DNA from 4 places in the Bacillus sp. GW823-FHT06A11 genome. Region 4 is predicted to be linked to each of the others. Evidence: predicted binding sites of a transcription regulator. Region 4 holds the regulator's gene; each other region holds the start of a gene.

Region 1 (6,245 bases), on a different contig from region 4:
AAATGGTGGGGGATTATTATTGTTTTTCTAAAATATATAAGTAAACAGGTTAAGTATAGTTTAATTTGTAAGGGTTTCAATCTTCTTCAGATAATAAACAGAATAATAAGTAACATGCTTGTACAAACTCATTGTTAGTAAGTTTACTAGTTTTCTTATAGAACAAGAAAGAAGGAATACATAAAAGATCGTATCGTTACGTTTTTTCTTTACTATATAGAAATTATATATTGAACATAGATTTGTGAAGGTAATACTAATACACTGAAAAGAATAACATAAAGGCGATTACACTATATAAAAACAAAATCAATCCTAAGATGAGTAGTATTGGATGCAGCTTGAACATATTTGACCTCCTTGAGTATATAAAGAATTTTAATATATTATTGGTCAATTTAGAAGGGGGACGGTTGCATAAAAAAAGAGCATACATAATAAGTACGCTCTAAAGAAAGATAGGTTTTATGAGTGGATAATCTCCATACGATAATATATGTTCTTTTAATAAAAACGTGTAAAAAATCAATGAATTATCAATGGAATATCATAAAATGTGTAATTTTAGTTTAGGAATGCATTTATTTTCTTTCTCAGTTATTTTAGGTAACAAATTTGTGAAAATCGTACATTATGCGGACTAACAACGGGATAGCGATCGTACTTCAGTCACATATTTCTTAAAGTCTGGATATTGCGTGATAGTTTGACATTTAGGGGTGCATAGTTGATTAATTATAGACACATTTGTAATTACTTCGTTACAAGGACCGAAAAATGTAACTTTTAGTTTTGAATTTGGTGGGATTTTGAACACGATAGGTTTTTTTTCCATGAAATCAGCTCCTAATATTGAGTATTATAAGTTAAAGGATGTAGAGTCGTATTAGTATAATATGAAACTTCAGTGGATTTGCTTATAATAAAGAATTTCATAGTAGTAAAATTGCTTAAAGATGTAAAGGGGAAATTGAGAATGCGAAATAAAACGTTTAATTAATATAATCAATAAATACGCAAATGGTTAATATAACTAATGCATTTTTTTATTTTCTACATATTATGTTAGTAAGAATTGTATAAGGAGGTAGTATAAAATAGTGGAAGAAAATGTACAAGCTCAGCTTTCGCCACCGTGGATCACATATTTTAATGAATTAAAAAATTCAATAGGTGCTGATCCAACTGTTACAGTTGGGCCGCTTATTCCTGTTGGTGGTAATTATATTATTTTAGTGCATGCGTTAAGTTTGGAAGTTTTAATTTAATAATGTAGGGGGATGTTTTCTAATATCCGTAAAAATGATTGATACCTGGATTGATAGGACGAGATTACATAACAAATGAATAGTAGGGTATATTTCAAATATGAGAATGTTTTATATGGTATATATGTTAAAGTTAATAGAAATATTTCTGAAAGAGAATATATTTTTTAAAACAGTAACGATTCTTTTTATTTATATTATAGATAGCTAGTTTTAGAGAGATAAGGCTTACAATAAAACAAGCTATGAATAAGACATTAAAAAGGAGCTGGAATGTATGGGGTATATTGTAGATATTTCAAAATGGAATGGAACTATCAATTGGGATATTGCAGCATCTCAGCTAGATTTAGTGATTGCTAGAGTTCAAGATGGCTCTAATACGGTGGATTTTATGTATCAAAATTATGTTAGTGAAATGAAAAAGTATAGTATCCCATTCGGTAATTATGCTTTTTGCCGTTTTATATCTATTGCTGATGCAAAGAAAGAGGCACAAGATTTTTGGAATCGTGGTGATCAATCAGCTAAGTTTTGGGTGGCGGACGTAGAAGTTCAAACGATGGCAGATATGCAAGGCGGGACACAGGCATTTATTGATGAATTACGCCGTTTAGGTGCGGAAAAAGTAGGGTTATATGTAGGGCATCACATGTATTTATCATTTGGAGCACGTAATATTGAAGCTGATTTCGTATGGATCCCTCGTTATGGAGGGAATAAGCCAGCATATCCATGTGATATTTGGCAATATACGGATTCAGGGAATGTTCCTGGGATTGGGAAATGTGATCTGAATCGATTAGTAGGAAATAAGTCACTTTCTTGGTTTATAGATTCGAACAAAGCAAATCAATCTAACATAGTGTATAAACAGCAACCGAATGGCATTGGTATTGCAGTTTCGAAATATCCTGATGGATACGGAATAAATTTATATGAGAACCCCATGAATCCTCAATTTACAGGTGCACTCACTCAGAAAATTCCATATTTAATCTTAACAGGTTATTGGGGAGGCGGTGAGCAAGATATGATTTGTTTAGGGAACGATAAGCAGTGGGCATATTTAAAACATTTTAAGGTGAAATGGTTTTATGCAACTTCGAAATATCCTGTCGGCTACAGAGTAAATTATTATGAAGAGCCTGAATGTATGAATTATAAAGGAAATATAGATGGATCGACATCTTTTCGAGTGTGGGGTAGAGTGGGAAATGCGGTAGATATCGGGCAGAATAGTTGGATACCTGAAGAACATGTAAGTATTAAGTAACTATAGCAGCCGTATTGTTTTTGAGGTGTATGTAAAGAGTCTTCTTACTATACATAATAGTAAGAAGACTCTTTATGTTTAAAAATGGAAATGCATGATACATAGTCAACTCATATGAAATGAATTACATGCAGAAAACACACTGTTTTCACAATGCCTGTGTATAGTTAATTTGCATAATGATAAAAGTGAGGTATTTGAATTGAAAAAGAAAAAAATATTTATTGGAACAATTATTTCATGCGTGATGCTAGCATTATCTGCATGTGGTTCTTCAGACAACGTAGTAACATCAAAAGTAGGAAATGTTACAGAGAAAGAATTAAGTAAAGAATTAAGACAACAATATGGAGAAAGTACTTTATATCAAATGATGTTAAGTAAGGCATTGTTAGATAAATATAAAGTTTCGGATGAGGAAGCAAAAAAGAAAGTAGAAGAAGCAAAAGATAAAATGGGTGAGAACTTTAAATCAACTTTAGAACAACTTGGATTGAAAAATGAAGATGAATTAAAAGAAAAAATGAAGCCAGAAATTGCATTTGAGAAAGCGATTAAAGCAACAGTCACAGAAAAAGATGTGAAAAATAACTATAAACCAGAAATGAAAGTAAGTCACATTTTAGTGAAAGATGAAAAGACAGCTAAAGAAGTAAAGGAGAAAGTAAATAATGGTGAAGATTTTGCTGCCTTAGCAAAACAGTATTCAGAAGATACTGGTTCAAAGGAACAGGGCGGGGAAATATCTGGTTTTGCTCCTGGACAAACTGTGAAAGAATTTGAGGAAGCTGCGTATAAATTAGATGCAGGCCAAGTAAGTGATCCAGTTAAAACAACTTACGGTTACCATATTATTAAAGTGACGGATAAAAAAGAATTGAAGCCATTTGATGAAGTAAAGGAAAAAATTCGTAAAGATTTAGAACAACAAAGACTACAAGATACGACAGGTAAATGGAAACAACAAGTAGTCAATGATTTATTGAAAGATGCTGATATTAAAGTGAATAATAAAGAATTTAAAGATACATTTAAATTTCTAGAAAAGAAATAATGATTGTAATCATAATTAGAAAAGGGAACTCATATAGAGTTCCCTTTTCTAATTAGTGTGTGAGTTATAAATAGATAGTAAGACAATACAATATTACATTTAAATATTAAGAATTACAATGGGAAATAATGGATATCGAACATGGTTTAAAAAATAATACATATAATGTTTTTGAATAAATATTTAATATGGATAATTAGTAAAAAGCTGAGCATTCGAATGGAAAGGATGTTCTTTTTGGTGTGAAAATTTTAGGATAAATAATGAATCGTATTAAACGCGTCATTTACCACATCAATAAATTAAGGTGGGGAGAATATATGAAAGTAATCTTTCAAGGAGAGGGCGGCGCGAAAATTTTTGAGTCATATGATGAAAATGTAAGTGATTTATTAGCTATATTAAAAGAAACGAAAGGGATTAAAATCGGGATTGTTGAGTATAAAGTGTTAAAGTACGAACTTAATTATTTTCGTCATCCGAAAAAAGCGGATACAGAGAGAGAGTTACATATAATAGTACAACCTAAGTATATGTAATGAAATATAATAATAAAAATCACTGATTCAGTTTTGTAAAGTTTCATAGAGTATGTAAGAAAAGAGAGTGTTGTAAATGCTCTCTTTTCTTATGCTTTGTGAGTTCGTTCATCATAGTATATGTGTTCAGTTATAGATGGTTAATAAACGAAAAAATTTAAAACTTTTTTGTTTAGGCAGGGATTTTATATTTAAGTAAATAAATATACTATGAAGTATTTTTTATACGAATATTGGAGGAGTATAAAATGAGTTTAGCAAGTTACATAGGCTGTAATGTAGAAATTCCGTTAACGGAGCCCGATTCTAATGATGTAATTGTTTTTGGATCATGTTTTGCAGAGGAAAGTATGCTTGAAATGGTACAAGAGTATCAATTCCAAAAAAATTACATATATGAGGTTTCAACTAGTTGGGGAATTGAACTTGTCGAGTGGCAAAACGTAAAGGAAAAAAAGAAGCGAAAGAAAAACTTTTAACTTTATGCAAGATTATGGAAGGTTATTTGGAAGATGGAGACTATTTCGAATTATTCAGTTGTTGGGTTGGTGATGAAGATAAGGAACGAGTAGGGGAATTGAAATTAAAAATAAATCATTTTAATATAGATGAATTATGTATTCCAGAAAGAACATTAGTTAGGATAGAAAAATAAACATTGAAATATTTTTTAAGAAAAGGCGATTTCACTTTGTGTGAAGTCGCCTTTTAGTTGTTATATGCATTTTACATAAGAAATGAGAAGTTTATTTGATAAAGGAAAAAAGTATGGAGATAAATAAAATTATGTTTTTTGTTAAAAAATAATAAGTATGGCTCTTCTCAAAAGAACGTAAGTTCGTTTATAATAAGAACGAATGTTCTTTTGAGAGGTAACCTAATTATAGTTTAGAAGTAAATCCGAGTTTAGTGCGTATTAAAAATAACTAAGGGATAGTATGGCTAAATAAATGTATAAATGATCAAGGAGATAAAAATGAACGATGTAAAGATACAAAAGGAAGAAAGAGAGTGGGTTCCGTTTACAGTAATATCCGAACAACTTTTAAATATGAGAAAGATTATTGGAGAGAAATTAAAAGTACAAAAACCGCTTTTAACAAACGAAGCAAAAGAGAGAATTTCTGATAAATTATTAACGTCATTACTGTCTGAGAAAGAAATATTGGTAACATATTTTGAAGATGGTTACATACTAACAAACTACATGACTGTTGTACATATCAATCCGGTAAAACAAATTGTAATTTGTACAGACGCCTTTTATAAAACTTACGTATTTAACGCTATGGATATTATTGAAATAACGTAAAAGAAGCTGAATATTAAATGGCAGCTTCTTTTATTTCTGATTTATGAGACAAATAATACAAGAAAAAGCAGCTAGCTTCGTGCTAGCTGCTGAGCCCCAGGGAAAGGGAGAAAAAGATAGGGTACTCCAAAATCAACAAGAGCTGTCAAACAGCCTGATTATAGTATAGACAAATTAAGATTTTCTATACTAAAAGTTGAACATAAGATTAGGCTGTACCCACTTGGTTTTGATCTGCAAGGTCAGAATCAAATGTATTGGTCGCGCTAACACCGCTAAAAGTATTAACAACAAAACCAACGTTTGATGCGCCAGAGCCATTATAAGCTTTCGTATTTTCTTTTGGAGAAACGTTGTAGAAATCACCTAAGTTAAATGAACCATTACTATTTTGTACAACTAAATTCCCTACAACTGATGGCATAATTTTCACCTGCTTTATAATAAGTTGTTAACATTACTATATGGAGTTATAGTCCAGATGGTTCATATAATAAAAATTGTGGAATAGTAAAACGTTTGGAGCATGGATTTCAATAAAAGTGTGTTAAAATTAATATAATAAAGTTGAGTAATTTTTTAAAAAAATTTGTATAATTGATATATACGAAAATAAAGGAGGCAAAATGTAATGAAAGATATTATGAAAAAAGTTGATTTAACAGATGCCAAATCAAGTAATCTTGTTGCACTAATTTATAGTAATGAAGTTATATTAGTTGAAGACGCATTTTGTCCAAATGAAATAAAATTAAAGTTTAATGAAATTGCAATTTTATCTGCAATTAAAACAGCT
Region 2 (6,245 bases), on a different contig from region 4:
ATTGAAAAAATGAAACAATACGCAGTGCAAAATAAGAAAAAAAGCAGCTCATGGTGAGCTGCTTTTTCTTACTTATTTTTAGCTAAAATTTCTTTTGCGATTTCATCAATTAGCATATTTTTTCCAATTGGATTGAATGCTTTCGTATTGAAGACTTCATTTGATACTTCATATACGTGATTATTTTTAACTGCTTTATTGTCTTTCCAAACAGCACTGTTTTTGTAGTCTTCGTACACTTTATCAGCTTCGCCGCCGAAGTTTACAATAAACATTTGATCAGGCTGGAATGCAACTAGACCTTCTAGTGATACTTGCGCCATCGTTTGTTTTAAATCTGTACCTTTTGTTGCAGGAAGTTTTAAGTCGTTAAAGATGATGTCACCGTATCCGAAGCTGCCGTATACACGGAAGTTTTGAGGTGTAACTGCAACGAACATAAAGTTCTCATCTTTTGTTTTCTCTTTAATTTTTTTAGATAAAGAGTCTGCTTTCTTATCGTAGTCTGCAATCCATTTGTCTGCTTTCTTCTCTTCGTCAAATAGCTTACCTACTTCTTTAAACTTACCACGCCAGTCTTCTAAGTTTGTTTCTAGAACAACTGTAGGTGCAACCTTTTCTAGTTGATCATAAATTTTTAATTGACGGTTGTTTAAAATTATTAAGTCTGGTTTTAAAGCAGTAACAGCTTCTAAATCAACTTTAGGTGCCCAGTACCAACCAACTGCTTTTACTCCATCTAATTTGTCTGTTAAGTGATTTTGGATTTTATCTTTATATGTATTTGCTGTACCAACAGGTTTGTGTCCAAGAAGTAATAGTTCTTCTGTTGATCCAGATAAGTCAACAATTCTCTTTGGATTTACTGGAATTGTAGCTTCACCTTTAGCATGTTTTACAACTTTTGTTTTCGGTTGTTCTTTTGCTTTTGATTCTTCTTTTTGAGAAGAACAGCCAACGATAGAAAGAACAACAAGCATAATAGTAAATAAAATAAATAGCTTACGTTTCATCCTGATGTAACCCCTTTAATTAGTATTGATAATCATTATCGACCTCTGTATATTAAGGTGCTTTAACCTTTCTGTCAATGGAAAATAACAGAAGTTTCAAGTGGAGAACATTTGTTGGGGCAGTCTCGCTTTTCTATCATTAAATATGTTAAAATGGAATACATGATTTAAGAGGGAGAGATCGTATTTTGTTTGAATATGTTACAGGTTACGTGGAGTATGTAGGGCCGGAATATGTCGTAATTGACCATAATGGAATTGGTTATCAAATTTTCACACCGAATCCGTATGTATTTCAAAGAAGTAAGCAAGAAATCCGTGTCTATACATATCATTATGTGAGAGAAGATATTATGGCACTTTACGGGTTTAAAACACGTGAAGAGCGTTTATTATTTACAAAGTTGTTAGGCGTGTCTGGCATTGGGCCAAAAGGCGCTCTTGCAATTTTAGCTTCTGGTCAAACAGGACAGGTCGTTCAAGCGATTGAGCATGAAGATGAGAAGTTTTTAGTGAAATTCCCAGGCGTCGGAAAGAAAACAGCACGCCAAATGATTTTAGATTTAAAAGGAAAACTAGCAGATGTCGTACCAGATGCATTTGTGGATTTATTCTCAGACACAGAACGTTTTGATGAGAAGAAAGGTTCATCAGCTGAGCTTGATGAGGCACTGGAAGCTCTGCGCGCACTTGGATACGCAGAACGCGAAGTTTCTCGCGTTGTACCAGAGTTATTAAAAGAATCATTAACGACGGATCAGTATATTAAAAAGGCACTTAGTCTTTTACTAAATGGTAAGAGGTGAGTATAATGGACGAACGTCTCCTTTCAGGGGAATCTGCATATGAAGATGCGGATTTAGAATATTCATTACGGCCACAGACGCTCCGTCAGTATATTGGCCAAGATAAAGCGAAACATAATTTAGAAGTATTTATTGAAGCAGCGAAAATGCGTGAAGAAACGTTAGATCACGTGCTTTTATATGGACCGCCAGGTCTTGGTAAAACGACGCTTGCGAATATTATTGCAAATGAAATGGGCGTTAATGTTAGAACAACTTCAGGTCCCGCGATTGAAAGACCAGGAGATTTAGCTGCTGTATTAACAGCGCTTCAGCCAGGGGATGTATTATTTATTGATGAAATTCATCGTTTGCATAGATCAATTGAAGAAGTATTGTATCCTGCGATGGAAGACTTTTGCCTTGATATCGTAATTGGAAAAGGGCCTTCAGCACGTTCTGTACGCCTAGATTTACCGCCATTTACATTAGTTGGAGCAACGACACGCGCCGGAGCATTATCGGCACCGCTTCGTGACCGCTTCGGTGTACTTTCAAGGTTAGAGTACTACACAGTAGATCAGCTTTCTGCGATTGTTGAACGTACAGCAGAAGTGTTTGAAGTTGAAATCGATTCGTTAGCTGCATTAGAAATTGCAAGACGTGCTCGTGGTACACCTCGTATTGCGAATCGTCTTTTAAGACGTGTACGTGATTTCGCGCAAGTTCGTGGTAACGGAACGGTTACGATGGAAATTACGCAAATGGCATTAGAGCTACTGCAAGTAGATAAATTAGGTCTAGATCATATTGATCATAAATTACTGCTTGGTATTATTGAGAAATTCCGTGGTGGTCCAGTTGGATTAGAAACGGTTTCAGCAACAATTGGAGAAGAATCTCATACGATTGAAGATGTGTATGAGCCGTATTTATTACAAATTGGCTTTTTACAACGAACGCCAAGGGGCCGAATTGTAACGCCGCTTGCGTATGAACATTTCGGAATGGAGATGCCAAAAGTATGATGGAGATGCCCAAAATGCTTATTACAGCGGGAATCTTACTCATCGTTGTTGGATTAGCTTGGAAGTTCATTGGCAGGCTTCCAGGCGATATTTTTGTGAAAAAAGGAAACGTTACCTTTTATTTTCCTATCATTACATGTATTGTGTTAAGTATTGTACTATCTTTTATTATGTATATAATAAATCGATTTAAATAAGAAATAGGTGGATATAGCTATGGATATAAATCTGTTTGATTTTCATTTACCAGAAGAACTTATTGCACAAGTCCCGTTAGAAGATCGTGAAACATCAAGATTAATGGTGTTAGACCGTGAAACAGGTGATATTGAACATAAACATTTTACGGACATTCTTTCTTACTTACATGAGGGGGATTGCTTAGTTTTAAATGAAACGAAAGTTATGCCTGCTCGTTTGCACGGTGTGAAAGAAGATACAGGCGCGCACATTGAAGTACTTCTTTTAAAACAAGAAGAAGGCGATAAGTGGGAAACGCTTGTAAAGCCAGCGAAACGTGTAAAAGAAGGAACTGTTATCTCTTTTGGCGAAGGGAAATTAAAAGCAACTTGCACAGGAACTGCAGATCAAGGTGGACGTCAGCTTGAATTTTCATATGACGGCATCTTCTATGAAATTTTAGATGAACTTGGGGAAATGCCACTTCCTCCATATATTAAAGAGACGCTAGAAGATCGCGATCGCTATCAAACAGTATATGCGAAAGAAATCGGTTCAGCAGCAGCGCCGACTGCGGGACTTCACTTTACAGAAGAGTTACTTGAGAAGTTAAAGCAAAAAGGCGTTCAGTTGGCATTCATTACACTTCACGTAGGGCTTGGAACATTTAGACCAGTTTCTGCAGACACGATTGAAGAACACCATATGCACGCAGAATATTACCATATGTCTGAAGAGACAGCGGCATTATTAAATCGTGTGAAAGAGAATGGTGGACGTATTATTACTGTAGGTACGACATCAACTCGTACGTTAGAAACAATTGCAACAGATCATGACGGTAAGCTTTGCGCCGCTTCTGGATGGACAGATATTTTCATGTATCCGGGATATGAATTTAAAGCAATTGATGGTTTAATTACAAACTTCCACTTGCCGAAATCAACATTAATCATGCTTGTAAGTGCATTTGCAAATAGAGATAATGTACTTCATGCTTATAATGAAGCAGTAAAAGAAAAATATCGTTTCTTTAGCTTCGGTGATGCAATGTTCGTTGCATCTCACGCTAAAATGAGAAACAAATAAAAGGAGTAAGTTATGACAGCAATTCGTTATGAATTTATTAAGACATGTAAACAAACGGGTGCCCGTTTAGGTCGTGTGTATACACCGCACGGTTCATTTGATACACCAACATTTATGCCAGTTGGTACACTTGCGACAGTTAAGACAATGTCACCGGAAGAATTAAAAGCAATGGATTCTGGCATTATTTTAAGTAATACGTATCATTTATGGCTACGTCCAGGTCATGAAATTATTCGTGAAGCAGGCGGCTTGCATAAATTTATGAACTGGGATCGTGCAATCTTAACAGACTCTGGTGGTTTCCAAGTATTCAGTTTAAGTGACTTCCGTCGTATTGAAGAGGAAGGCGTTCACTTCCGTAATCACTTAAATGGAGATAAATTATTCTTATCACCAGAAAAAGCGATGGAAATCCAAAATGCATTAGGTTCGGATATTATGATGGCATTTGATGAGTGTCCGCCATTCCCGGCTACTTTTGAATATATGAAGAAATCTGTAGAGCGTACGAGCCGCTGGGCAGAACGTTGCTTAAAAGCGCATGAACGTCCGCAAGATCAAGGTTTATTCGGTATTGTACAGGGCGGGGAGTACGAAGAGCTTCGTCGTCAAAGTGCGAAAGACCTTGTTTCAATGGACTTCCCTGGTTACGCTGTAGGTGGTTTATCTGTTGGTGAACCGAAAGATATTATGAACCGTGTACTTGAGTTTACAACACCACTTCTTCCAGATAATAAGCCTCGTTACTTAATGGGTGTAGGTTCTCCTGACTCATTAATCGATGGTGCAATTCGTGGTATTGATATGTTTGACTGCGTACTTCCAACTCGTATCGCTCGAAATGGTACATGTATGACAAGTGAAGGTCGACTCGTTGTAAAAAATGCGAAATTCGCAAGAGACTTCGGTCCGCTTGATCCAAACTGTGATTGCTACACATGTAAAAACTACTCACGTGCGTATATTCGTCACTTAATGAAATGTGATGAAACGTTCGGAATTCGTTTAACGTCTTATCACAACCTTCATTTTCTGTTAAACTTAATGGAGCAGGTGAGACAAGCTATTCGTGAAGACCGTCTTGGCGATTTCCGCGAAGAGTTCTTTGAACAGTATGGCTTTAATAAACCGAATGCTAAAAACTTCTAATACATAATTTAAAAGGAGGAACAAAAGATGAATGCAGGTATGATGAATATCGTTATGATCGTTGCGATGTTTGCGATTTTCTATTTCTTATTAATTCGCCCGCAACAAAAACGTCAAAAAGCAGTTGCTCAAATGCAAAGTGAGTTAGCAAAAGGTGATGCTATCGTAACAATCGGTGGTTTACACGGTACAATCGAATCAGTAGATGAGACGAAAATCGTTATTAAATCTGGTGGTTCACACTTAACTTTCGATCGCAATGCGATTCGTGAAGTTGTGAAAAACTAATGTGGAAGGCCCTGCATGAAATGTGCAGGGCCTTTTTTAGTTACTTTGCTTTGACATATTTACACCGAAAATACCACCGAGTGTACTCGCCCCCATTAATGCTAATTGATAAAGTAATTGTGAGTTCGATAAGGTTTGAGAAAAGCCTAAATAGTTAACTAAAAAGACGAGTATAGTGAATGTGAGCCCTGTTGTGAAACCTACTAGCCAACCTTTTCCTTGAGCCTTTTTGCCGGCAGTAAATCCAGACATAAGCATAGATAAAAGAGCGAGTATAAAAATAGTAACGGTTAATGTCCCTTCATTTATATTTGTAAACTTTAATAAAAGAGCCATAATCATACTAGTAATAGATGCGAGAATTAGTAGTGTAACAATACCGAAGCCAATTGCAGTTGATAATTTTTTCGTTCCATCCATTTATGCATTCCCCCTTTTTAATACAAGCATATTTTCCTTTTGCCCAAGTTAGACTAGTTTCTTTTTTATAGGGGAGTCTATACGTAAAAAAGGAGATGTAGAAATGGAATGGATATCAATAATTGGACGGACAATGCTTTTGTATATCATCATCTTAATTATTTTTCGTCTTATGGGTAAACGTGAGATAGGAGAGCTAAGTGTATTAGATTTAGTCGTATTTATTATGCTTGGAGAAATGGCCGTAGTGGCAATTGAAAATACCGATAAATCACTTTGGCATCAATTAG
Region 3 (6,245 bases), on a different contig from region 4:
CTAAAGATTTCTGTTTTGCCAAGAGATACATATAAATTATGAAAAATAATTTATAAGGAGATATGAGATGAAAGCTGTAACCTATCAAGGACCAAACCAAGTACAAGTTAAACAAGTTGATGATGCGAAGTTAGAGAAAAAAGACGATATTATTGTAAAAATTACTTCAACCGCTATTTGCGGTTCTGATTTACATTTATATCAAGGGAACATGCCTTTACCGCAAGGGTACATTATTGGTCATGAACCAATGGGCATTGTTGAAGAAGTTGGTCCAGATGTTACTAAAGTGAAAAAAGGAGATCGTGTTGTCATCCCCTTCAACGTTTCTTGTGGACATTGTTTCTATTGCCAACATGAAATGGAAAGCCAATGTGATAACTCCAATCCTCATTATGATTCTGGTGGATACTTTGGTTATACAGAGAAATTTGGTAACCATCCAGGCGGACAAGCAGAATATTTAAAAGTTCCTTTTGGAAATTTCACTCCATTTGTTATACCGGAATCATGCGAACTTGAAGATGAATCTTTACTGTTTTTATCCGATGTTTTGCCAACAGCCTATTGGAGTGTAATAAACGCAGGTGTTAAGCCAGGTGATACTGTTATCGTCCTAGGTTGTGGACCTGTTGGATTAATGACACAAAAATTTGCTTGGATGCAAGGTGCTAAGCGCGTAATCGCAGTCGATTACTTAGATTATCGTATAAATTATGCAAAAAAGATTAACAATGTTGAGGTATTTGAGTTTACAAAATTCCCCGATATGGGAGAACATTTAAAGGAAATCACACATGGCGGTGCCGATGTAGTCATTGATTGCGTGGGCATGGATGGAAAAAAATCGCCACTAGAATTTCTAGAACAAAAGTTAAAATTACAAGGCGGAACTCTCGGTCCTATTCAAATCGCTACGAAAGCCGTAAGAAAATATGGAACGGTTCAAATGACTGGCGTTTATGGTGGCAATTATAATGCATTTCCACTCGGAGCATTTTGGGTTAGAAATATTAATCTTAAAATGGGACAAGCACCTGTTATTCATTTTATGCCGGAACTATTTGAAAAAATAACAAATAAAGAATTTGATCCAAAAGAGATTATTACACACAAAATCCCCCTTGAAGAAGCAAGCTACGGTTATCAAATTTTTAATAATCGTGAAGATGATTGTATTAAAGTTATTTTAAAACCTTGAAAATTGTTATGTGACTGAACCTTTTATTTTTCTATGCAGTAGACTGCTAAAAATAAACCTACTGCATAGAAAATTATTCTAATCAATCTCAATTACATCAAAAAACTTAAAAGTACGCTTATTACAAAAAGCATCCGTACAAGTAATCGTCTCTATTAATGGATTAATCTCCACTACTGTTATGTAATTTTTATATAAATAACCATCTTTATAATATGTAAGTAAAACCTCTTCCTCACCTAAAAATGAAGTTAATAGCTTATTTTCAATCATTTCTTTTTCATCTTGCGTTACAATTGGACGCGAGGCTTTCGTTTGCTCCTTTATCATTTCTTTAATAACTACGAACTGCTCCGGCATACTGGCAAACGGTTGCCACTTTACCATACCTCTTCCTTTTGGCATATTAGCATTCTTCACGATTTGTGCCCTCCTAATAATGTGTTTCTATATCTTGCTGTTGCGACGCTTGTGTAGGAAATACCTCGTAAAATACTGTTCTTACCAAATCGTGTTCGAATTTCGTCCATAACTTTCGTTAATCTCATTTCTTTTTCTCTTTGTACAATGTTATCGAAAAGCGAAATTTGCTCTTCCCCTTCATTAATAAGGTTTGTTAATGAAACACTTACTGATCGAATCGGCTCTCCTGTATGGCGCTCATATAAAAAATATGTACAAACATTATAAATATCCATCGTTAAATTTGTTGCTCTATTTAACGTATGTGCCTTTTTTATTCCCCCACCGTATTCCCTGCTATATCCAACTGAAAAATGAATTGTTTGCGCGCATTTCTTTTCTCGTCTCAATCTATAACAAACCTCTTCTATATGCTCTAATAAAATAACTATGAACTCTTCTACCGAATAATCACGCAATAATATTTGGCTTTTCGCTATAGATGTTGTCACTGGAACGTATTTTTCTGCTATTCTACTAAAATCAATTCCGTTACTATGTAGATGTAATTCTTCTCCTATTACACCAAATGATTGCTTTAAATATTTCAAAGGATACTGAGCTAACTCTCCAATGGTATGTATACCTTTTCGATTCAATTTCATTTCTGTTTTATACGATATACCCCAAAATTTACTGAGTGGTCTAATACTCCATAACTTCTCGGGTATATCGTCATACGTCCACTGCGCTATTCCATCCCTATTCTTTTTCGCTTCCACATCCATCGCTACTTTACTTAATAATAAATTAGGCCCAATACCAATCGTACTTTCAATCCTTGTACGTTCATATATTTCTCGCTTGAACTTTAATGCAAAATCGCGCGGATTACTGGCAAACAAATGAATACTTGCGGTCATATCCATAAAAAATTCATCGATACTATATTGATGAAAATCTTCCGGTGCGACATACTGCAAAGCCAAACCCGTTATGAAAGTTGAACACTTCATATACGTATGCATAATTGGATTCACAATAATAATATCTGGTCGCTTCGGTATTTCGTACAAACGAGCCATCTTCTTTATTCCTAACGCTTTTAATGGCGGTGTTGCTGCTAATACAATTGATCCGCTCTGATTCACATCCCCTACGACAGCCAATTTTGTATATCTTGGATCAAGTCCTTTTTTAATACATGATACGCTTGCATAAAAGCTACGAAGGTCTACACAAAGAATAATACGATTCGGTAAAAGAGAATAATCATACAAGGTTATCACTCCTAACAAAAAGAACATTCGTTCTTATTATATACGAACTCATGTTCTTTTTAAAGGTGTTTCTATGAAAATTTTGGTTAAAATGACCGGGCTTTAAAAATCTAAAAACACTTAAGAGCCCTACAATATTCAAATACTGTTTTCACCATTAGGAGATGACACTGTATTTAGTTCTAAAAAATCTCACTCAATGCATACTACATATAATTAAGAATGATATTTACGCGCTATCAATCACGGTGGGAAAAACTCTGTATACAAAACAGCTAGAATTTCAAGTAACTGATGAACATAAAAACTACTAAAATTCATTTCAGCTTTCATGTCTCTAATTCATATATTCTTCTAAATTTATTTTCAGCAAAATCTCCTACATAGCACCTGTGCCAAGATTCATCTGCATAACTAGTTACATTCTCCTTTTTGCTATTATTAATAGCTTAGTAATAAAAGCTGTTAAACAGCAAAGGTGCGAAGTCCTAAATTAGACTTCGCACCTTATACAAATTTATAATCAGTGACGATACAAACACAACTACAATAATATATACATAATAATCACTCATTATATCTGTTACTTCTTTAATCGGCTGGAGAGAATACAATATATAAACCAATCCTTTTACTTAGCCACCTCTCATTATCGGATTGATTGTTTCTAGATACTTAATTCCCTCTATACTAATTTTAATCGGTAATCTATTCCGATTAAAATTACAAATGATAAATGTATCCAGTTTTCCTTTTTGCCTACTTGCTAAATTCAGCAATTAAAACGTTTTTAAAAGACTCTGGATTATTAATCTTAAAACTGTTCGAATTGACGGCCAATGTATGTTTGCCTCCAAGTGTTCCACCAGCAAAAGTGGAAAACCCTAGAACGCCACCTCTGTGTCCCCATACCGAGACACCATTCGGAAGCTTAATTTCAAGGATTCCAAGACCATATCCGGTTCCCTCCCTATTTGTAGGAACTGTAGTAAGCATTTGTTTTAACTGCTGTTCCTTCAGTAATTTACCACCTAGTAAGTAAGAGAAGAATTTGTTTAAATCGTCAGCAGTAGAAATCATATCTCCATCCGAGCTACCTGGGTTAATATAAGTAACGTCTTTTAGCTCACTCGCTCCGTCTAGTTGCAAATAGCCACGGGCATGCTTGGTGCCTGGAATCACGCTTGAATTACCAGGTAGAAATGTATTTGACAAATCAAGCGGTTCAATAATTCGGTTTTCAACCTCTTCCGCATAACTGTTGCCAGTTACTTTTTCAATAAGAATCCCCAGTAATACGTAACCTGTGTTTGAATAAGACCAACCCTTTCCTGGTGCAAAATCTGGGGAAAGAGAAATCCCCATTTTGACGAATTCTTCAGCCGTATACGATTTTTTTGTATCCATAATATCGAAGTCTTTTGAATTTATATAATCAGCAATACCACTTGTATGATTCAATATTTGACGGATAGTAATCTGGTTACCATCATATCCGTTTCCTTGAATAACGCCAGGTAACCATTTTTCAATGGAGTCGTCTAGATTCAAACGGTTCTCTCCAGATAATTGAAGTAGAACTGTTGCAATGAACGTTTTCGTCACACTACCAATGCGAAAGCGAAAATCTGCTTTCATTGGTTTCTTAGTTCTCAGATCCGCTATCCCAGCGGTATAACTCCAAGTTTTACCACCCTTAGAAATTTGAGCGAGTATTCCCGGGTATCCAAGTTGCAGTTCATCTCGTATTGCTTTCTTAACGGAATTACGATCGCTTTGCGTACTTGTTTGTAACGAACTAGATACATTTTGCGTAGGTTCTGCTTTTACAACTGATGTTGTTGTTATGTATAACAGGGAACTTCCACCTATTAAAAGTGCTAGACTTGCACATGTAATTTTACTGCGTGTTTTCATAAAAAATTCCTCTCTTCTATTAAAATTGTATAGATAGTTGATAGAAGTGTCATATACGAACCACACAGCTATCCATTCTCCAAATGATGAAAAGGCAACAATGCATTTGCAATCATTGTACTCATTATTTTCACAAAACACTCTTGTTACTGATTGTTTGTTTTATATGTAGGCCGTAATTGTTCCCCCCTTCACGCCTCCTTATATTTTTATCCTACACAATGAAAATCTCTTTTTTCTTACCTATTCCTTACAAATTCATTACATACAAAATCACTTGTACAATAGGGTTGAAGTAGCATCTGTGCCCGAAAGCGCAAAAAACACCGATGCTTTTCGCTTCAGTGTTTTTTGCGCTTTACATATTGAAGATTCGTTTTACTCTTAACAGCTTAAATTGCTGATTTTTTCTAATGCGATTATTCTTCTTGCTATATAAAACAAATTTCATAGTGTTATATGAAACACTATGAAATTTGTCATTAAGGCACATTATTCTAAATTTATTGATGTAGTTGAGATGGACTCACTTTTTGAATTTGAACAAGTATATCAAACGCTTTACCTAATGATATATCAACAGTTTTTGGTATATCAGGCCCTTCGGTGGTTATTCCAGCGAAAATTGGATGTTGTTCGTTTAACCAAGTTTTTGTCACGCCGTTCGCCTTACGTAAATCAATAAAAAATTGATCTTTTTTCACCTGTCCAAAAATGTAGTTATAACTGTTTAGATCATCTAATTTTAATGTTCCATATGGGCCGAATTCACCATTGCTATTCTTGACATTGTATTGTCCTTCATAAACTGACGTTCCAATAGATACGTACCGTTTTCCGTAATATTCTGCTAAATGCTGCCCAGCTACTTTAGGATATATAAAAGGAAGCATATTTGTTTTCGAAATGTGTCCATTATGTCCCCATACAATGGTTTTTCCTAAATGTTCTTCAGTCCACTTCGCATTTTCATACATTGCAATATCATGTTTCAAATAAAAATCCGCTGGTTTATCAGGAGGTGTCGCTAACATTGTAGTAAACTGTTCAATAATACGAGCATTTTGCTTTATCCATGCAAACTCTTTAGATTTTCCATTTAAATAGCTTTTATTTTCCTCTAATAAAGCACTAATTTGTTTAGCATCTAAAACATACTTTTCTTTTTCTTCTTTCGTAAGACTTTCAAAAGTATTCATATCCTTTGTTACAGGAATAAGACCTTTTATCTGCTCTTCTACTCTAGGCAATAGTTTTGAATTGTTCGCTTTAATATATTCTGTTATATTATTATAAACATTCTCGTTTACTGATTGAATGTCCATCCCGATGATACGTACTTTAGATTTATGTTTTGGATTAGCATTATATTGCCGAATCCAATCAAGTAAATCTAGCATTTCTTTCGTCTTAAATACAGGTGTTAGATGTTGGCTTGGGTTTCC
Region 4 (6,245 bases):
GAGTAATAGGAATTTCCCAAACATATGAAAAAGCAGTACAAACTGCTGAAAAAGGCGATAAAGAAGATGTAATTAAAAACGAAACATTAAAAAATATAGAAGTTAAGTTAGATGCCGGAGATATTGTTATCCAAAAATCTCCTGATTCTTCTTTTTATGTAAAGCAATCAGGAGATGTACGTAAACAAGAGATTCGTATTGCAGAAGATGGTGACACATTAAAAATTATTGGGGAAAGAGAAAAAGGTGCTTCATTTGATTTTTCTTTTTATGATTTTAGGTTTCAAACGTCTAAATTGACTCTCCTTGTGCCTGAACGCGCTTATCAAGATGTAAAAGTAAATTCATCTGCTGGACAAATCGAAATGAGTGATGTGAAAAGTGATAGCGTAAGTGTTAGAACACTTGCTGGAGAAGTAGAGTTGAAACAAGTAACGGCTAAGAATGTGGAAGGATCGACAAAAGCTGGTGAGGTGAACTTTAAGAAGGTATTAGGGAAAGTGACCGCAAAAACAAAAAGTGGGGAAATAAATATTCGAGATCATGATTCCAAGTATAATCTAGAAGCAAGTTCAACTGAGGGAGACATAGATATTACTTTATCGGAAAAACCACAAGATGCGGTAATTACTGGGCAAAGTGCTGCCGGAGATGTAACAATTTTTAATGAAGAAAATAATAACGTAACAATTGGCAATGGTAGTAAAAAGATTAGCGGTAAAACGGCTGCGGGAGATGTGACGATTGAAACTCGTTAATAAGAAATAGAATGTATGGAAATCTATCAAAATACAAAAAAGAAGATAATTACCGTATATAAATAAGGTAATTATCTTCTTTTTATTATTTTTAATGTAAATCACGATATACGCCAATTACTTTCCCGATAACTGACACTTGTTTTAAAATGATAGGTTCTAATGAAGAGTTTTCTGGTTGTAGACGGAAATGGTCTTTTTCTTTATAGAAACGTTTAACAGTTGCTTCGTTATCTTCTGTTAAAGCGACTACAATTTCACCATTATATGCAGACTGTTGTTGGCGAACAACAACTAAATCTCCATCGAAAATACCAGCTTCAATCATACTATCTCCAGAAATACGTAACATGAACACTTGGTCTGCTCCAGCAACAATACTAGCTGGAAGTGGGAAATGTTCCTCTACGCTTTCAACCGCTGTAATTGGTAAACCGGCAGTAACTTTTCCGACAATTGGAACTTGAATAACAGATTGTGTTTCCGTATCCATTCGGTCTTCACCTAAAATTTCAATGGCACGTGGTTTTGTTGGATCGCGTCGAATGTATCCTTTTTCTTCTAATCGTGATAAATGTCCGTGCACTGTAGAACTAGAAGCGAGGCCGACTGCTTGACCAATTTCACGTACGGAAGGTGGATATCCTTTTTCTTGTACTTTTAGCTTAATAAAGTCGAGAATGTCTTGCTGGCGTTTCGTTAACTTTTCCATGTTTTCTAACACCTCGTTTTCTTTCATTTTTCTTATTAATAAGTATAACATGTGAAAAAACATTCTACAAACATAAGTTCGAACAAATGGCGGATTTATGTTACACTATAGGGAAATAATAGGGAGAAAGAGGGGTTCAAAATGAATGCAATTATTTATGCACGTGTGAGTACAACGAAAGAAGCGCAAGAAACATCATTATTACGTCAAAAAGATGAATTATTGCATTTAGCTGAGCGCTATCAAATGAATGTTACTAAGGTGATTGAAGAGCAGGCTAGTGGATATACAATTGAACGTGACGGTATATTAGAGGTGCTGGATACAATTCGAGACGAACAAATTGATGTGTTACTTATACAAGATGAAACGCGCCTTGGTAGAGGAAATGCGAAGATCGCATTAATGCATTGTTTACATAAAGAAGGCATAAAAGTATATACGCATACACATAATGGTGAATTACAATTGTCGGATTCTGATTCGATGGTATTAGATATTATTGGTATTGTTGAAGAATATCAAAGAAAGATTCATAATTTGAAAATTAAACGAGGTATGCAACGTGCAGTAGAAAAAGGTTATCGTCCAGAAAATAATTTAAAAAATCGTCATTTAAGTGTAGGAAGAGAGAAAAAAGAAGTGCCAATTGAGGAAATTGTACGTTTGCGAAAAAGTGAACTCACGTTTGAAGAAATTGCAGCAACATTACGTGGATTTGGTCATAATGTTTCAAAGGCGACTGTACATCGTAGATATGTAGAGTATACGAAGCAATTGCTTGATAAAGAAGAGTAACTATTGTATGATAATAATCAGTTTTGATTAGAAGGGGGATTCGAGATGATTAATCACGAACTCGTTGAACGCATTAACTTCTTAGCGAAAAAAGCAAAAGCTGAAGGTTTAACTGAAGAAGAGCAACGTGAGCGTCAATCGCTACGTGAACAATATTTAAAAGGATTTCGTCAAAATATGTTAAACGAACTTAAAGGAATTAAAGTTGTTAACGAAGAAGGTACAGATGTTACACCGACGAAATTAAAAGCTTTAAAAAAGCAAGATAATGCAAAATTAAATTAAAAGATGGGCGAAGCCCATCTTTTTTTATTTGTAAAAATCGTTATTTAATAACTTTCCAGTTGTTATTAACGGTTGCTTCTATCGTTTTATGTTCCAATATATAATTAGCGATAAGTTCAGACATATCTGTGGGTATATCTTTTACTACCGGTTTGTTTTGAAACATAAAGAAATTTCCCCCGCCACTTGCACGATAATTATTCATTACAACTTCATATTCTTCATTCATATTAAGAGGAGCACTGTTATGCTGTAAAGATTCTACTCTTTCACCAATTGGTTTTGAAATGTTTAATACATATGAAATCCCTTCCCACATATCATAATTATAATGTTGTGGTTTTGGTTCTATGTAGGTAGGACTTACGATGATGGATCCATCTGTTTTTAATGTGAAATAAGAAGCAGAGAGTTCAAGAGCGGCTTTTATATCAGCTCCAGTTATTCTAATTACTTTTAATGTGTTTGGATAAATATAATTAGAAACGATGTCACGGATTGTTACATGTTCCGGGAAACCTGGAGATGTATTATGGAACAAACTTGTACAAGAAATTGATACCTTAGCTATATCCATCTGTATTTTATTTATGAATTCGATAAAAGGATGATCGTGCAAACGAGTTTGCATAGCATCTGAAATTTGCATGTCCCCCTGAATGATTCCAATAGGTTGATCAAGCCACTTTTGTGTTTTCTCTTCGTAATCGGCTACCAATGAAAGTACATCTTGGTCCGCTTCAATTCCTTGTACAGATAATAATTCAGAAGAGCTCTCTTTTTTTACCCATTTACGTTTCGTTTTTTCGAATGTTACTTTTACTTTGCCGACTGAGTGTCCATTGCATCCGGTCTGTAAAATTGTTACACCGTTAGCCATTGTGTGAGAAATTTCTCGGTGTTGATGACCTGTTAGTAAAAGATCTATGCCTTCAATTTCATGGCACATTGCATATCCTTGGTTTTCACCTGTTAACACGTCAGTAGGTTCCCCGGTTTGTAAATCTTTTTCAAATCCACCGTGATAGGCTACGACTAATAAATCGGGTTTCTCATGTTCGCGAATATAAGAAACCCATTTTTTTGTAGTCTTTAATGCATCTTCAAATAGTAAATCTTTAATGTGATGGGCCTGTTCCCAATTTGGGATGTAATGTGTTGTTACCCCTAAAATAGCGATTTTTATATTGGATTCAATCTGTTTGATTAAATAAGGTTTTCCGAAATAGGGTTTGTTTATGTTTTTATCTAATATGTTTGCTGATAGGTACGGGAAGTTCGCAGTAGTCACAGCATTATTTAATATATTCATCCCGTAATTAAATTCATGATTGCCGATAATTGCAGCGTCATATTGTAAGTAATTCGCTAATAAGGACATTGGATTTTTTTTGTTTTTTTCGTATGTAACGTAATGATAAGTAAATGGTGTTCCTTGAATAAAGTCGCCATTATCAATTAAAAGAACGTTTGTATTTTGGGAACGTTCTTTTTTTATAAGAGTAGAAATTTTAGCTAAACCAAGTTCTGCTGGGGAGTTATCTTGGTAGTGAATAGGATAAACAGTGCCATGTATATCGCTTGTTAATAAGATGTTTAAAGTTACAGTTTGATTTTGTTCCAATATGACTCACCTTTTCTATTGTTATCTTCCAATTAATCATATCAAATATGTGAAGTGAATTTTGATGTGAATGTATAGAATGTGTAAAGATTCTGTAAATACCCAATTGTGTATCAAAATATGTGATATATTTCTTCATGTTTACGGAAGGTTATTTTATAACAAGAAAAATGGAGGCATTAATATGTTGAAAAAAGTTTTTGCAATGAGTACAACAGTTGTACTAGCGGCCGGATTATTAAGTGGCTGCGGGACGAAAGAGTCCAGTGCAAGTAAAAATGAAGATACGAAAAAAGGTTATGTACCAAAGACCTTAAATGTTCAATTTGTTCCTTCTCAAAATGCGGATACGTTAGAGGCAAAGGCAAAACCATTGGAAAAGCTATTAAGCGATAAATTAAATATTCCGGTAAAAGTTAGTATTTCAACTAACTACAATACAATTGTAGAAGCGATGGCATCTAAACAAGTAGATGTAGGATTTTTACCGCCAACAGCGTACGTATTAGCACATGAAAAGAAGGCTGCAAATGTAATTTTGCAAGCACAACGTTTTGGAGTAGAGGATGAAACAGGAGCTCCTACAAAAGATTTAGTAGATTATTATAAATCTGAGTTTGTTGTTAAAAAAGACTCTAATATAAATAGTGTAAAAGATTTAAAAGGTAAAAAAATTGGTTATCAAGATGTAACATCATCAGCAGGATATGTATGGCCTGCAGCTGTTCTATTAAAAGAGGGAATTGATCCGCTAAAGGATGTGAAACCTGTTACATTAAAAGGGCATGATCAGTCACTTATTGCTCTTTTAAATGGTGATGTAGATGCAGCTGTTGTATTCCAAGATGCTCGTAATATTGTAAAAAAGGATTATCCGAATATATTTGATCAAACGAAAATAGTGAAATTTACTGAGAAAATTCCGAACGATACAATTTCTGTACGCTCGGATTTAGATGCAGAGTGGAGCAAGAAATTACAAGATGCTTTCATTGAAATTGGAAAAAATGAGGAAGGCCGTAAAATCATTAAAGAAGTATATTCTCATGAAGGATATATTAAATCTGATGATAGTAAATTTGATATTGTTCGTGAATATGGAAAGACAGTGAAGACGCAATAATACATAGTGAAATGGCGGCTAGCTGGAAGGTGTGAGATTTCAGTTAGTTTGCCGTTTTTTAGTTATTGATAATACATTGAAAGTAGGTAAGATGTGTGATAGAGTTTCGAAATGTTTCCAAAATGTATCCGAATGGCACAAGGGGATTGAATAATATAAATTTAAAGATTCAAAAAGGTGAGTTTATTGTAATGGTCGGATTATCCGGAGCTGGAAAATCTACACTTCTCAGATCCGTAAATCGTCTTCATGAGATTACCGAAGGAGAAATCATTATTGAAGGTGAGTCTATTACTTCTGCGAAAGGAAAAGGATTAAGGCGTATGCGCCGGGATATCGGTATGATCTTCCAAAGTTTTAACCTTGTAAAGCGATCAACAGTATTAAAAAATGTATTAGCTGGTCGTGTTGGATATCATTCCACATTACGTACAACGTTAGGTTTGTTTCCGAAAGAAGATGTGGAGCTCGCATTTCAAGCATTAAAAAGAGTGAATATTTTAGAAAAAGCATATGCGCGTGCTGATGAATTATCAGGAGGACAACAGCAACGTGTATCGATAGCTAGAGCATTGGCGCAAGAAGCAAAAATCATATTGGCAGATGAGCCTGTTGCATCGTTAGATCCACTTACGACAAAGCAAGTGCTAGATGATTTGAAAAAAATTAATGAAGATTTTGGAATCACGACAATTGTAAATTTACATTCTATTGATTTGGCTAGACAATATGCGACACGCATTATCGGATTACATGCAGGAGAAATTGTTTTTGACGGTTTAGTAGAAGAAGCAACGGATGAAAAATTTGCTGAAATTTATGGGGACGTTGCTCAGAAAAGCGAATTATTAGAGGTGGCAGTAAAATGAATGACGTGACGATATATTCAAATGAAATACCGAAGCCGCCGAGTAAATTGAAACATATGTTAACGTTTATTTTAGT

What was found. The regulator LexA, encoded in region 4, represses DNA repair genes until DNA is damaged. The targets are predictions, from matches to a motif close to CGAACATATGTTCG.
Region 1: AC1Q8L_RS01165 (YolD-like family protein) is a predicted target of LexA. The motif match lies at 4,965-4,978, and genes of this name have one in related genera.
Region 2: ruvA (Holliday junction DNA helicase RuvA) is a predicted target of LexA. The motif match lies at 1,118-1,131, and genes of this name have one in related genera.
Region 3: AC1Q8L_RS17565 (Y-family DNA polymerase) is a predicted target of LexA. The motif match lies at 2,927-2,940, and genes of this name have one in related genera.

What each region holds. Positions count from the first base shown of each region.
Region 1 is NZ_JBXAHS010000001.1:271,999-278,243, reverse strand. It holds gene AC1Q8L_RS01200 (hypothetical protein) at 641-835, opposite strand; gene AC1Q8L_RS01195 (hypothetical protein) at 1,101-1,268, shown strand; gene AC1Q8L_RS01190 (glycoside hydrolase family 25 protein) at 1,546-2,544, shown strand; gene AC1Q8L_RS01185 (peptidylprolyl isomerase PrsA) at 2,747-3,598, shown strand; gene AC1Q8L_RS01180 (hypothetical protein) at 3,919-4,137, shown strand; gene AC1Q8L_RS01175 (hypothetical protein) at 4,386-4,616, shown strand; gene AC1Q8L_RS01170 (hypothetical protein) at 4,571-4,792, shown strand; gene AC1Q8L_RS01165 (YolD-like family protein) at 5,114-5,449, shown strand; gene gerPF (spore germination protein GerPF) at 5,658-5,873, opposite strand; gene AC1Q8L_RS01155 (hypothetical protein) at 6,081-6,245, shown strand, end outside.
Region 2 is NZ_JBXAHS010000002.1:379,160-385,404, forward strand. It holds gene AC1Q8L_RS10430 (BofC C-terminal domain-containing protein) at 1-57, shown strand, start outside; gene AC1Q8L_RS10435 (iron-hydroxamate ABC transporter substrate-binding protein) at 69-1,013, opposite strand; gene ruvA (Holliday junction DNA helicase RuvA) at 1,202-1,819, shown strand; gene ruvB (Holliday junction branch migration DNA helicase RuvB) at 1,825-2,826, shown strand; gene AC1Q8L_RS10450 (DUF2905 domain-containing protein) at 2,823-3,023, shown strand; gene queA (tRNA preQ1(34) S-adenosylmethionine ribosyltransferase-isomerase QueA) at 3,043-4,095, shown strand; gene tgt (tRNA guanosine(34) transglycosylase Tgt) at 4,108-5,247, shown strand; gene yajC (preprotein translocase subunit YajC) at 5,275-5,535, shown strand; gene AC1Q8L_RS10470 (TIGR04086 family membrane protein) at 5,572-5,955, opposite strand; gene AC1Q8L_RS10475 (DUF421 domain-containing protein) at 6,059-6,245, shown strand, end outside.
Region 3 is NZ_JBXAHS010000003.1:648,160-654,404, forward strand. It holds gene AC1Q8L_RS17555 (zinc-dependent alcohol dehydrogenase) at 68-1,201, shown strand; gene AC1Q8L_RS17560 (YolD-like family protein) at 1,280-1,621, opposite strand; gene AC1Q8L_RS17565 (Y-family DNA polymerase) at 1,618-2,883, opposite strand; gene AC1Q8L_RS17570 (serine hydrolase domain-containing protein) at 3,643-4,800, opposite strand; gene AC1Q8L_RS17575 (erythromycin esterase family protein) at 5,304-6,245, opposite strand, start outside.
Region 4 is NZ_JBXAHS010000006.1:216,296-222,540, reverse strand. It holds gene AC1Q8L_RS24795 (DUF4097 family beta strand repeat-containing protein) at 1-758, shown strand, start outside; gene lexA (transcriptional repressor LexA) at 850-1,470, opposite strand; gene AC1Q8L_RS24785 (YneB family resolvase-like protein) at 1,612-2,268, shown strand; gene AC1Q8L_RS24780 (DUF896 domain-containing protein) at 2,314-2,553, shown strand; gene AC1Q8L_RS24775 (bifunctional metallophosphatase/5'-nucleotidase) at 2,594-4,177, opposite strand; gene AC1Q8L_RS24770 (phosphate/phosphite/phosphonate ABC transporter substrate-binding protein) at 4,362-5,300, shown strand; gene phnC (phosphonate ABC transporter ATP-binding protein) at 5,396-6,169, shown strand; gene phnE (phosphonate ABC transporter, permease protein PhnE) at 6,166-6,245, shown strand, end outside.